One region of the Streptomyces sp. NPDC006012 genome, then DNA from elsewhere that is predicted to be linked to it. Evidence: riboswitches for the same ligand, from Rfam matches in the RefSeq annotation. Region 1 holds a riboswitch; each other region holds the start of a gene.

Region 1 (4,157 bases):
ACCGGGACATCTCGCTGTACGTCAATTCCCCCGGCGGCTCGTTCAGCGCGATGACGGCGATCTACGACACCATGCAGTACCTCACCTGCGACGTGGAGACCGTCTGCCTGGGGCAGGCCGGCGCCTCGGCGGCCGTGCTGCTCGCGGCCGGCGCACCCGGCAAGCGGCTCGCCCTGCCGGGCGCGCGGCTGCTGCTCCAGCAGCCGTCGCTGCCCCAGCCGGCGCACGGGCAGCCCAGCGACCTCCTCATCGAGGCCGGGGAACTGACCCGCGTCCGCGCCCTCCAGGAGCAGCTGCTGACCCGCCACACCGGACGCACCCCGGAGCAGGTCCACGCGGACCTGGAACGGGATCTGGTCCTGGACGCCCGAGGCGCGGTGCAGTACGGACTGGTGGACCGCATCGTCCACAGCCGCGGGGCCGCGCGCACGCCGGACGCCGGGTGAGCCGCGGGTGCTGCCGCCGGAGCTGCCGCCGCTGCCCTCCCTGACCCGCGCCGAGGGCGAACTGATCGACCGTTACCTCCGAGCGGTCGACCTGCTGGGCCGGATCAACCCGGCGCACGGCGCGGACACCTACCCCGCGCTGCGGGCCGCCCAGGCGCTGGCGCGCACGGCGGTCGAACTGCGGGACGCGCTGGCCCTGATGCACCGGCGGGGCGAGACCGAGCTGCACGCGGCCACGCTGGCGCGGGCGCTGCGGGTGCTGGACGGCGAGCGCCGCAGCGCCCGGGTGGTCCTGCCGCCGGACGACAGGAGGTGATCCGGGGCTCCCCGGGCCCCCGTGGTCAGCCGAGCCGGCGAAACGCCTGGGGCCCGGATGAAACGGCCCAACCGGCTTACCCCTGTTCGGTGTAGAGGGGTGCCTCTTTTCGGGACCGGGACGGTTGCACGGGGCGCGAGGCAGACAGCGCCGCCGAAGCGCTCCCGTGCTGGTCCGAGGGCTCGTCGGCGTTTCGGCCACGGACGAAATGGACCACCGTCCGCCCAAACGGGTGAGTGATGAGCAAAGACACACGTCGCCGATTCCATTGGGATTTTCCGACAGTTGTGAGTGAAGATCCCTGTCTGACGACAAGCCCCCGCCACCGCGGCGGGGCGGTCCGGGCGGACGCCGAGTCCTGCCGCCGCCCGGATGCCCGGTCGACAGGAGTGGATCGGCAGGAGTGGAGGACCCAGGCAAGACGGGTCGCCGGAGCGGACGCGGGTCCGTTCCGAGCAGCCCTTGGGGTGAAGCCGTGGCGACACGGCCGGGCAACTTCGCCAGCCCGAATCCGACAGGTCATCCTTCACAGGCGGCTGACGAAGGGTTGCGCATGACTGCGCTCAATCGTGTCCCATCGCTGATGGCGCGGGCCGGTACGGCCTCGGCGCTCACCCTCGCCGCCGTGGGCGGCTCGATCGTGGCCCCTGGCCTGGCACCCGAGGCAGAGGCCGCCGCCATGGGAGCCAGAGCCCTCAAGGTCGCGGCATCCAAGAAGGGTGCCCCGTACAAGTGGGGAGCCACCGGCCCGCGCAGGTTCGACTGCTCCGGGCTCACGCTGTACTCGTTCAAGAAGGCGGGCAAGGCCCTGCCGCGTACGGCGGCCCAGCAGTACAACAAGACGCGCCACATCTCGGTCAAGAACCGCAAGGCCGGAGACCTCGTGTTCTTCCATTCGGGTTTCGGCGTCTACCACGTCGGCATCTACGCCGGCAAAGGGAAGATCTGGCACGCTCCGAAGACCGGGGACGTGGTCCGGCTGGAGAAGATCTGGACCAGGAGGGTCTGGTATGGACGGGTGAACTGACCGGCCGGAGGGGATGCCGGGCCCTGATGTGCCGTCATCTCTGCGGCGCCCGCTTACGTCTGACCGGGCATCACGGCAGCAGGCGCTCCGAGGGCAGGGCCGCGCCGAGAGTCGTCAGGGCCGGCCCTGCGCCCACGGCGCGGGCCCGCGCGACCCGGGGTTCGCGCCGCGGTGGCTCGGCACGCTCCCGGCGGCCGAAAACGTCTGCCGCCCCGGTGCTCGCCGCGTTCCGCCGGCTCCGTCTTGGCGTGAAGCCCCTGCCCGCCACAGGCGTGAACGCTACGGTTCCTGCTGCCCCACCGCCGTCACCGGCTGGGCCGGCACGGTACAGGGCAACTCGACGGAGATGGTCTTGCCGCCCTCGCGGGTGGGGCGGACGTGCAGCTTGCCGCCGCATTCGGCGGTGAGCCAGCGGATGATGACCATGCCGCGGCCGTTGTCCTGCTGAACGGCCGCGGGAAGTCTCTTCGGGAAACGCGGATGGCTGTCGGTGACACCGATGCGCAGGCGTCGGTCCCGGTCGAACACCAGGTCCACCGTGAAGGTGGGCGACTGGCCGAAAGTGTGCTGTACGGCGTTGGTGGCGAGTTCGGAGACGATGAGCCGGACCGTGTCGCCGATGTCCGTGTCCGGCGCCATGCCCCACTCCGCGAGGGTGCCCATCACATGGGAGCGGGCGGCGGAGACCGAGGCGGGGTCGCTCGGCAGAGTGACGGATGCTTCCAGATGGTCTGCCATGGCGATCTCGCCCCTTTCCCACGGGACCGCAGTCCGACATGGAGCGGATGGTTCGAGTACGGTCCCGGACTGGTGCTTCGTCGCCAGACTGCCATTATTGCGCCGGTCACGAGGGGCGATCCACCAAGATATGCATATATCTGTCGCTCGAAGCGGTGAACTCTGCGACGGCAGACCGTATTTGGGCGGCTCGGAAGGAGTAAGGAGTAGCCCATGCAGAACGGTCCCGCGGTGCGCCGCAGGAAACTGGGCGCCGAACTGCGCGCCCTGCGCACCGGCACGGGTCTCACGAGCGGTGAGGCGGCCCGACTGGTGGGCTGGCACCAGTCGAAGGTGAGTCGCGTCGAGACGGGCGCCAGCGGCGTGAAGCCGACCGACGTGCGCTTATTGCTCGATGCCTACGGCGTGACGGACATCCAGTTGCGCGAGTTGCTCCTGATTCTGGCGGGATCCGAGGACGCCGGCGGCCGGCACCACTGGTGGCATGCCTACCGCGGGGTACTGCCGCCCACCTACCGGGACTTCATCAGCCTGGAGTCGCAGGCCAGCCGGATGCGCACGCTGGAGACGGCGGTGGTCCCGGGGTTGCTGCAGACGCCCGAGTACGCCCGTGCGGTGACCCGGGCCGCGGTGGAGGGCCTCGCCGAGGACCGGCTGGACACGCTGGTGGAGGTGCGGCTCGCCCGGCAGGACGTGCTGCGCTCGCAGCCGCCACTGGAGCTGAGCGCCGTCCTGGACGAGGCAGTGCTGCGCCGCGAGGTCGGCGGTCCGGACGTCATGGCCCGGCAGTTGGAACGGCTCATGGAGGCGGCACGCCTGCCCCAGGTCAGGCTTCAGGTGCTGCCGCTCGCCGCCGGAGCACACATCGGCATCACCGGCCCTTTCGTTATCTTCTCATTTCCGAACACATCTGATCTGGATGTTGTTGTTCTCGACCATTTGACGAGTAGCCTCTACCTCGAACGGAAAGAAGACCTCCAGGCATACACAGAGGCCTTCAACACCCTTCAGTTCCACGCTCTTTCACCCGAGGACTCGTTGGATTACATCGCCGGGATAGGTGACGGCGCGTAAGGAGGCACCATGACCGCACTGCCTCGGAACGTACCTTCCGCTTCCGAACTCTCCGCTGTGCACTGGCTGCGCAGCAGCTACAGCACGGGAGCCAACAACTGCGTGGAGACGGCCCGGCCGTGCTCCGGTCCCTGGACCGGGCTGCTCGCCGTGCGCGACTCCAAGGACCCGACCGGACCCGCGCTGCTCTTCTCCCCCGGGAGCTGGGCTGGTTTCGTCGCCGCGCTGCGTTGATCCCCGCACCCCACTGTCCGATCAGTTCCTGACCGCTTCCGATCGTTTCCGCCCTGGCGGAGCACGGCCGTGTCACGCCGACTCATGGTCGCGCCTCGCCGATCACCCGGACAGCGCATGCGATCTCCGCCCCGGAGAGGTCCGCACGAGCGGTCAGCCTGAGCCGTGAAACGCCGTCGGGCACGGAAGGAGGACGGAAACAGCCCACGGCCAGGCCCGCCGCACGGCAGTCCGCCGCCCAGCGGACGGCGCCCTCCGGGGACGGCGCACGCACGGAGACGACCGCGGCGTCCGGGCGTACTGCCGCAAGACCCGTCGCGGT
Region 2 (4,157 bases), on a different contig from region 1:
CAGTTCGTTCTTCAGGTTGCTGATCTTGGCGCTGAATGCCTTCGGCGGGAAGCGCTTCGGGTCGAGGTCCAGGTCGCGGCAGACCAGGGCCATCAGGCGCTTGGAGTCGGCGGCGTCGTAGATCGAGAAGGACGAGGTGAAGCCGAGGCGCTTGCTCTCGCGGCGCAGGATGCGCACGCACGCGCTGTGGAAGGTCATCACCCACATCGCGTTCGCGCGCGGGCCGACGAGTTGTTCCACGCGCTCCTTCATCTCGCCCGCGGCCTTGTTGGTGAAGGTGATCGCGAGGATCTGCCCGGGATGCACCTTGCGCTCCGCCAGCAGGTGGGCGATGCGGTGCGTCAGCACACGGGTCTTGCCGGAGCCGGCGCCGGCCACGATGAGCAGCGGGGAGCCGGAGTGCACGACGGCGGCGCGCTGGTTGTCGTTCAGCCCGTGCAGGAGTGCGGCCGGGTCGATGACCGGCCGGGGGGCGCCGTCCCCGTAGTAGGCGTCCGGGTCCGGGGGCACGTCGAACTTCCCGCCGAACAGATCGTCCGGAACCTGCTCCGGAGCGTGCTCGTCCGCGGGCGGCGGGGGCTCCTCCTCCGGCCCGCGGGGGGCCTGGAGGTCCGCCAGGAAGCTGTCGTCAAAGAGGCTGCTCATCGCTCTCCGAGTCTAGGGCGCCCCACTGACAACCCGCCGCCGACCCGAGAACATGACCGGTGCCGCTCGCAGAACTTCGCCGCTGCCGCTCCGCCGTCCCGCCGTCCCGCCGCCCCCAGGTCCGGTCCCGGCCCGGACTGGCCCGGACCGGCCCGGACCGGCCCCCGGGACGATCGCGGGCCGATCCCACGACGTCACCCAGGGCCGACCGCGGTTCACCCCAGGTCGCCCCAAAAGCGTGACCGTTCCGCCCGGCCGCGATCCCGGACCGAGAACCAAACAGTCACATCCGCGCCCAATCCGCTCACCGACCGGAACCACCTGGTCACCCTGGAGGAAACTCACCGCCGGGTCACGAAAATGTATCGGGCATATCACCCACCAACCTTCACAGGGGCCACACGAGTTGGCTAGCGTGCCGGGCAGGCCGTACGACCCCCACCGGCGAGCCTCGCCGGGCCGTGCGGCCTCCGCCGAGTCCGGCGTGTCCCCGTGGCACGCGGGAGCCGGGGACCCACACCGACCTTGGGGTGAATCGGCCCAACCCCTCTCCGGGGAACGGCCGTAGGGCAAACCTTCCGAACCACCCGCCCGAACCCGACAGCTAACTCGGTAGGCGGAACACGGAAGGAGTCGCCTCTCTTGGCGTCGCACCGCAAGCCGCGCTCCGCGGGTACGCGCGTAGCAGGCATACGCACCCCCGCCCTCGCCACCGCCGCCCTCGCCTCCGTAGCCCTGCTCTCCCAGTCGGCCGTCGCCACCCCCTCCGACGGCGACAAGCCGAGCGTGGAGGAGGTGCAGAAGAAGGTCGACGACCTGTACCGGCAGGCCGAATCGGCAACCGAGCACTACAACGCGGCCAAGGAGCAGACCGGCGAACAGCGCAAGCGCGTCGACACCCTCCTGGACGACGTCGCCCGCCGCACGGACCGGCTCAACAAGGCCCGTGACGAACTCGGCTCGTTCGCCGCCGCGCAGTACCGCACCGGAGCCTCCGTCCCCGACTCCACCTCGCTCCTGCTCGCCGACAACCCGCAGGACTACTTCGACCAGACCCAGCTGATGGACCGGCTGACCGCCCGCCAGAAGACCGTGGTCGACGACTACGTCACCGAGCAGTCAGCGACGATGAAGAAGCGGCGGGAGGCCACGAAAAGCCTCGAAACGCTCACAAAGTCGCAGGACGAACTCAAGACCGCCAAAGCCACCGTCCAGACGAAGCTCTCCACCGCGCGCGAGCTGCTGACCAAGCTGACGGCGGAGGAGAAGAAGCGGCTCGCCGAGATCGAGAAGCGCCGGCAGGAGGAGGCCGCGCGGAAGGCGGCGGAGCTGGCCAAGCAGCAGGCGGCACAGCAGAAGAAGGAATCGTCGTCGACCACGGACTCGTCATCGTCCTCGTCGTCGTCCTCCTCCTCTTCCTCCTCTTCCTCGTCGTCCTCGTCGTCCTCGTCGGGTGGCTCCTCGTACGCCACCAAGGCCCAGAAGGCGATCGACTTCGCCCGCGCGCAGATCGGCAAGCCGTACGTCTGGGGTGCCACCGGTCCGGGCTCCTACGACTGCTCGGGGCTCACCCAGGCCGCCTGGAAGGCCGCGGGCGTCAGCCTGCCGCGCACCACCTACAGCCAGGTCGACGCCGGCACCACGGTCTCCGTCGCCGATGCCCAACCCGGTGACCTGGTCTTCTTCTACGACGACATCAGCCACGTAGGCATATACATCGGCAACGGGATGATGATCCACGCCCCGAAGCCGGGCGCCTACGTCCGCGAGGAGTCGATCTACTACGGCGGCGATTCGATCATCCACAGCGTGGTGCGACCGGCCTGACGCCGCGCGGGCCCGCGTCGAACCGATCCGCGCGGGCCCACATCATGGTGATCCCGTGCGGGCCCCAGTCATGCTGACCTCGCGGGGGCTCGGGTCATGCTGATCCCGCGCCTGCCGGCACGGCCTGGTCCCGTGTGGGTCCGCGTCACGCCTGTCCGGCGCCGGTCGGCACCGGCCCGGTCCCGTGTGGGCCCGCACCGGACTGAGCCGGGAGCTGGGAGCGGGGGCTGCGGCCGGGGGCGGTGTTGAGAAGAAGCTGAGAGTTTCCCGTGCCACGCTGGCGCCCCCTATCCCGCTCAGGAGCGCCTCGATGACCCTGATCAACGGCCTGCCCGCCCATGTCCTGCTGGTCCACGTAGTCGTCGTGCTGGTACCTCTCGCGGCACTGGCCCTGGTGGCGGCGGCAGTGTGGCCGCGCGCCGCCCGAAGGTTGGGGCCGCTGCTGCCACTGCTGGCGCTCCTCGCCCTGGTCAGCGTGCCATTGACGACGCAGGCGGGCGAGTGGCTGGAACGGCACGTGGAGAGCGACGCCCTGGTGCGGCGGCACACCGAGCTGGGTGACGGGCTGCTGCCGTGGGCCGTCGGGCTGTTCGTGCTGGCCGCGGTCGTGTGGTGGGCGGGGCGTTCCGCGCCGGCCGGGGAGCCGGGCGAGGGCCGCGGCCTGCGCTGGTCCGCCCTGCCGGTGCGGATCGTCGTGGGGGTGCTCTCGCTGGCCGTCGCGGTGGGAGCGGTGGTGGACGTCTACCGGATCGGCGACTCCGGAGCGAAGGCTGCCTGGCACGACGCCTACTCCAAGACGGCGACCGGGTCGAAAGACCAGCCCTGATTCGGCGCGGATTCGGCGCGGATCCGTCCGCGCCGAGCCGCCTGCGCCCGCTAGCATCGCGTGCCCCTCATGCCCCTCATGCCCCTCATGCCCCTCGTACCTCCGTGCCACCCGTGCCACCCGTGCAACGTGTGCCCCTCGTACCTCCCGTGCATCGTGTGCTACCCGTACATGAGGGTTATCGGTTCATGAGCGCCACGCGCGCGTGAAGGCGTCGTGTCCCGCACCCGCGCGTTTTTGGGGCGTACGCACGCGTGCCACGCCGCCGACCCGCCCGGAACTCCCTAGCATCGGGCGCATGCCCGGCACCTCCCCCCTCCGCGCCTGGTGGGCGCAGCGACCGCCGGCGGCCGGCGCCGCCGTGATGGCGACCGGCATCGTCTCGGTGGCTCTGCGGCTGACCGGCTACGAGGTCCTGTCACTGATCGCGCTCGCGCTGGGCTGCGTCGCCTGGCTGGCGCTCGCCGCCGACTTCGTCGCCGGCCTGCTGCGCGACCGGGAACGGTGGCTGGCCGAGGCGAAGACCCCCGGGGCGCTCACCGCGGTGGCCGCGACGACGGTGCTCGGCACCCGTTTCGCCCTGCTCGGCTGGTCCGCCCTCGCCGAGGCGCTGCTCGCGCTGGCGGCCGTGCTCTGGCCGGTGCTGCTGTTCCTCGTCCTACGGAACAGGAAGCGGCGCATGCCCGGGGCGGTGTTCCTGATCTGCGTGGCCACCCAGGGGCTCGCCGTGCTCGGCGCCACCCTGGCCGCCACGGAGGCGACGGCGTGGCTCGCGTACATCGCGCTGGTGCTGTTCTGGCTGGGTCTGGTTCTCTATCTGGTCGCGCTCGCCCGGTTCGACCCCGGGCAGGTGCTGAGG
Region 3 (4,157 bases), on a different contig from region 1:
TGGCGATGGGCATGCACGCGTTGTGGAACGGCTCGTCCGCCTTCGGCCGGTTCGGGTTCTTCGTGGTCTACGCGGTGTTCATGGTGCCCGTGTTCGGCCTGCTGACCTGGCTGGCGATCTGGAGCCGGCAGCGTGAACTGCGGACCGTGCGGGAGGAGCTGCCGGCGTATGTGTACGCGGGCTGGCTGGGGCCCGCCGAGCCGTTCGCGCTGGGTTCGATGGGCGCGCGGCGGCTGGCCCGGGACTACGCGGACCACCACCTCGGCAAGCAGGCGGCGCGGACCGTGGCCCAGTACGCGGTGTACGCGACGTCTCTGGCGTTCCTGCGGCAGCGCGGGCAGCGGGGGCGGGCCGGTGCGGACTTCGTCGTGCGGGAGCGGGAACTGCTGGCGGAACTGTGGCAGCGCCGGCAGGTGGCGCGGCCGGCCCTGGAGTACGCGGCACGGGCGACCGCCCGGCACCAGGGGCCGGGCCCCTGGCCGGGCACCTGGCCGCCGGCGCAGTGGCCGGGTACGCCGGGTACCTGGCCAGGGCAGTGGCCGGGGCAGTCACCGGAGCAGCCGTCGGGTACCTGGCCGGTGCAGTCGCCGGGTGGCCGGCCGGGTTCCGGCCCCTCGACGCCGTACGGCTACTCCGTACCGCCCGCCGGCCGTCCCACGGTGCCGTATCCGACGTACAACCCCTACCGGACCTGACGGTGGACACCGTGATGAGCCGCGGGCGGCGGCCATGAGAAAGACCGGGAAGGTCAGGCCGAGGCCCGGGTGAGGCGGTCCACCTCTTCCGTCGTCAGGTTCAGGTCCGCCACGGCGAGCAGCGCCGGGAGCTGGTCCAGCTTCCGGGCCGAGGCGATCGGCGCGACCACGGTCGGCTGGGCCGCGAGCCAGGCCAGGGCCACGGTGGGGACGGCGACGCCGTGGGCCGCGGCGACCTCGTCCAGGGCCGCGAGGACCCGCCGGCCGCGCTCGGTCTCCGCTAGCTCGGCCAGGTTCCCGCCACGCCCGCTGTCCACGGTCGCACCGGGGCGGTACTTGCCCGTGAGGAAGCCGGCGGCCAGGCCGTAGTACGGCAGGACCCCGAGCCCGGCGCGGGCGGCGACGTCCTGCAGGGGACCCTCGTAGGTGTCGCGCGAGACCAGGTTGTAGTGGGGCTGGAGCGCCACGTACCGGGCCAGTCCCTCGCGGTCGGAGAAGTCCAGGGACTCCTGGAGCCGCTCCGCGCTGATGTTGGACGCGGCGATGTGCCGCACCTTGCCGGCCCGCACCAGTTCGTCGAGCGCGCCGATGATCTCCTCGACCGGCACGTCCGGCTGGTCGAAGTGCGTGTAGTAGAGGTCGATGTGGTCGGTCTGCAGACGCCGCAGCGAGGCGTCCGCCGCGGCCTTGATGTTGGCCGCGGACAGTCCCTGGAATTCGGGATGCTGGCCGACCTTGGTGGCGATCAGGACGTCCGCACGGTTACCGCGTGCGGTGATCCAGTTGCCGATGACCGACTCGGACTCGCCGCCCTTGTTCCCCTCGATCCACGACGAGTACGTGTCGGCGGTGTCGATGAGGTTGCCGCCGGCCTCGGTGAAGGCGTCCAGGACGGCGAAGGACGTCGGTTCGTCGGCGGTCCAGCCGAAGACGTTGCCGCCGAGGACGAGCGGGAAGATCTCCAGGTCGGAGGAGCCGAGTCTGTGTAGGGAAGTCATGGTCATCATCAACGCACTCGCCGGAGGTCACCATTCCGCCGACGGACGCAAAGACCCCGTAAAAACACCTGACCGGCAGCCCTGGCGTCGGGGGGATGCCGTCAGGACCGCCGGGGATCAGGGGTGGGTCAGGGGGTGAGGCCCTTGTCGCGCAGCCAGGCCATCGGGTCGATGCCGCTGGACTGGCCGCCCGGGTGGACCTCCAGGTGGAGGTGCGGGCCGGTGACGTTGCCGGTGGCTCCCACGCGGCCGATGAAGTCCCCGGTGGTGACCTTCTGTCCGACGCTCACATTGATCGAGGACTGGTGGCAGAACCAGAGTTCGGTGCCGTCGTCGAGGGTGAGGATCGTGCGGTAGCCGTAGGAGCCGGCCCAGCCCGCCTCGGTGATCGTGCCACTGTGGACGGCCTTGATCAGCGCGCCCGTGGGAGCGGCGAAGTCGAGGCCGGTGTGGTAGCCGGAGGACCACATGGAGCCCGGCTGGCCGAAGGTGCCGGTGAGCGTGTACGAGGGGGTCGGCAGCGTGAACTGCTTGGCCAGCGCGGCCAGGCGCTCCTCCTCGGCCTTCTTCTTGGCGGCGGCCTCCGCCTTCTCCTTGGCGGCGGCGGCCTTGGCCGCGGCATCCTTCTCCGCCTTGGCGGCCGCTGCGGCGACCTGCTTGTCGGCGGCGGACACGGCGGCGGCGACGGCCTTGGTGTCGGCCTGGCCCTGCTGCTGCTCGGCCTGGGCCATGATGCGGTGGCGCAGCGCCTCGCCGGCGTCGGCGGTGCCGTCGGCGGTGTCGGCCTCGGTCACGCCGACGCGGCTCAGTGCGGTCGTGGAGCCCTTGGGGGCGTGCGAGGACGAGTCGTCGCCGAGCAGGGAGCCGACGGAGGGCAGGTCCGGCATGGAGATGGACACCGGGGGCTTGCCGGTGTTGGCGCTGGCCATGCCGCCCGCGCCGACGGCGGCGATGACGCCGACGCCGAGGACCGTGGAGCTACGGGCGAGTCCGCCGCGCTGCTTGGCGACGCGGTGCCGGCCGCGTATCGGGCGGACGGAGTCCTCGGTGGGGTTCCATTCCCCCCAGGTGCCCTGGGCCTCGTCGGCGCAGTAGCCGCCGTAGGCAAAGGTCTCGGTGCCGTACTGGCTCGGCGTGAACGGGGCTTCTGGGGCAGGCCGATTGGACGCCACGCAGGCGTACTCCTTTCCTTCCTCCGCCTACCGGGTTAGCTGACGGGTTCGGAGCAGGAAGGTCTCCTACGCGCTTGTACCGGCCGTGTCTCCACGGTGGTGTCCGCGCGATTCACCCCAAGATGGTGGTTCCCCGGTTCCCTTACGAGATTCGGCGCGTGAGCACGGAGCCGTCTCGGGTGACGGCTGGGACGACCGCGCTGCGTTATCGAACGTTAATAGACCCGGCGGCCAGATTCCAAGCCGTTCAGCTTGATCCTTAACGCAATCCGGTGCGGACTTACCGGTCATGCGCGGCGAAAAACGGGCGACTTGACCTCGGCTGCATCAAAAATCTGAAACCCGAGCGGACCTGACGGAGTTTCAGTTGTTATGCGGAGGGGGTTCGCCCGATCACCCGCCGTGACAATGACCAAGGGGCGATGTACGAGACCGCTGAATACGATGTGCGGGACCGCAAAAAAACTCAGGGCCGGAATCCTTGGAACTGGATTCCGGCCCTGAGCCTTCAGTAGCGGGGACAGGATTTGAACCTGCGACCTCTGGGTTATGAGCCCAGCGAGCTACCGAGCTGCTCCACCCCGCGTCGGTGATGACAACTATACGCCATGCGCAGGACAGCAAACGCACGCACGCCGGTACGGCTCCCGCCCGGTCGAGCGGGAGCCGGTGCGGTTCCCGCTCAGGCGAGCGGGAGAAGCCGTGCGGTTCCCGCTCAGTCGAGCAGATGTCGGTTCGGTTCCTTGGCCGCCGCCTCGTACTCGGGCAGTACGACGACGTCGACGCCCGCGGCCGTCAGCAGCCCGCTCCCGTCGGCACCCGCGACGAACGTGTCGGGCTCCCGCCAGGCGGTGACCACCCGTCGTACCCCCGCGTCCAGGATCAGCCGGGCGCAGGGCGCGGGGCGGGAGGCCCGGCGGGCGCACGGTTCCAGGCTGCTGTAGACGGTGGCCGAGGCCAGCCGCGGATCCGCCGGGTCGATCTTGGCGAGCGCGGCCTCCTCCGCGTGGACCACGGAGTCGTCCGCCTCCCGGGAGAACCCGCGGGCCAGCTCCGTACCGTCCGCGGCCACCACCACCGCGCCCACGCTGAACGCGGTCCGCGAGGGCGGGCACAGCGCCGCCAGCTCGCAGGCGATCCGCATCCAGTGCCGGTCCGCGGCGGCGGCCGTCCCGCCGGTTCCGGGCGCGGTCGGCTCGTACCGCAGCAGGACGACGTCGTCGATCCGCCGGGTCTCCAGCAGCCTGAGGCGTCCGCGCTGGTACTCCCCCGGCCCGAACAGCCGGGGCGCC

What was found. Region 1 has a riboswitch for cyclic di-AMP ahead of ACFYPJ_RS13495 (C40 family peptidase). Riboswitches for the same ligand answer to the same signal wherever they lie in the genome.
Region 2: it holds a riboswitch for cyclic di-AMP, as region 1 does, so the genes downstream of both, ACFYPJ_RS08500 (NlpC/P60 family protein) here and ACFYPJ_RS13495 (C40 family peptidase) in region 1, are expected to answer to the same signal.
Region 3: it holds a riboswitch for cyclic di-AMP, as region 1 does, so the genes downstream of both, ACFYPJ_RS33480 (M23 family metallopeptidase) here and ACFYPJ_RS13495 (C40 family peptidase) in region 1, are expected to answer to the same signal.

Annotation. Positions count from the first base shown of each region.
Region 1 is NZ_JBIAIE010000006.1:9,688-13,844, reverse strand. It holds gene ACFYPJ_RS13505 (ATP-dependent Clp protease proteolytic subunit) at 1-446, shown strand, start outside; gene ACFYPJ_RS13500 (hypothetical protein) at 454-762, shown strand; cyclic di-AMP (ydaO/yuaA leader) riboswitch at 1,102-1,312, shown strand; gene ACFYPJ_RS13495 (C40 family peptidase) at 1,316-1,789, shown strand; gene ACFYPJ_RS13490 (ATP-binding protein) at 2,069-2,527, opposite strand; gene ACFYPJ_RS13485 (helix-turn-helix domain-containing protein) at 2,741-3,601, shown strand; gene ACFYPJ_RS13480 (DUF397 domain-containing protein) at 3,611-3,835, shown strand; gene ACFYPJ_RS13475 (8-amino-7-oxononanoate synthase) at 3,918-4,157, opposite strand, start outside.
Region 2 is NZ_JBIAIE010000003.1:342,731-346,887, reverse strand. It holds gene ACFYPJ_RS08505 (ATP-dependent DNA helicase) at 1-645, opposite strand, end outside; cyclic di-AMP (ydaO/yuaA leader) riboswitch at 1,107-1,279, shown strand; gene ACFYPJ_RS08500 (NlpC/P60 family protein) at 1,288-2,472, shown strand; gene ACFYPJ_RS08495 (DUF2231 domain-containing protein) at 2,783-3,298, shown strand; gene ACFYPJ_RS08490 (tellurite resistance/C4-dicarboxylate transporter family protein) at 3,597-4,157, shown strand, end outside.
Region 3 is NZ_JBIAIE010000029.1:79,989-84,145, reverse strand. It holds gene ACFYPJ_RS33490 (PrsW family intramembrane metalloprotease) at 1-695, shown strand, start outside; gene ACFYPJ_RS33485 (aldo/keto reductase) at 749-1,693, opposite strand; gene ACFYPJ_RS33480 (M23 family metallopeptidase) at 1,822-2,865, opposite strand; cyclic di-AMP (ydaO/yuaA leader) riboswitch at 2,873-3,032, opposite strand; tRNA gene ACFYPJ_RS33475 (tRNA-Met) at 3,378-3,451, opposite strand; gene ACFYPJ_RS33470 (dihydrofolate reductase family protein) at 3,581-4,157, opposite strand, start outside.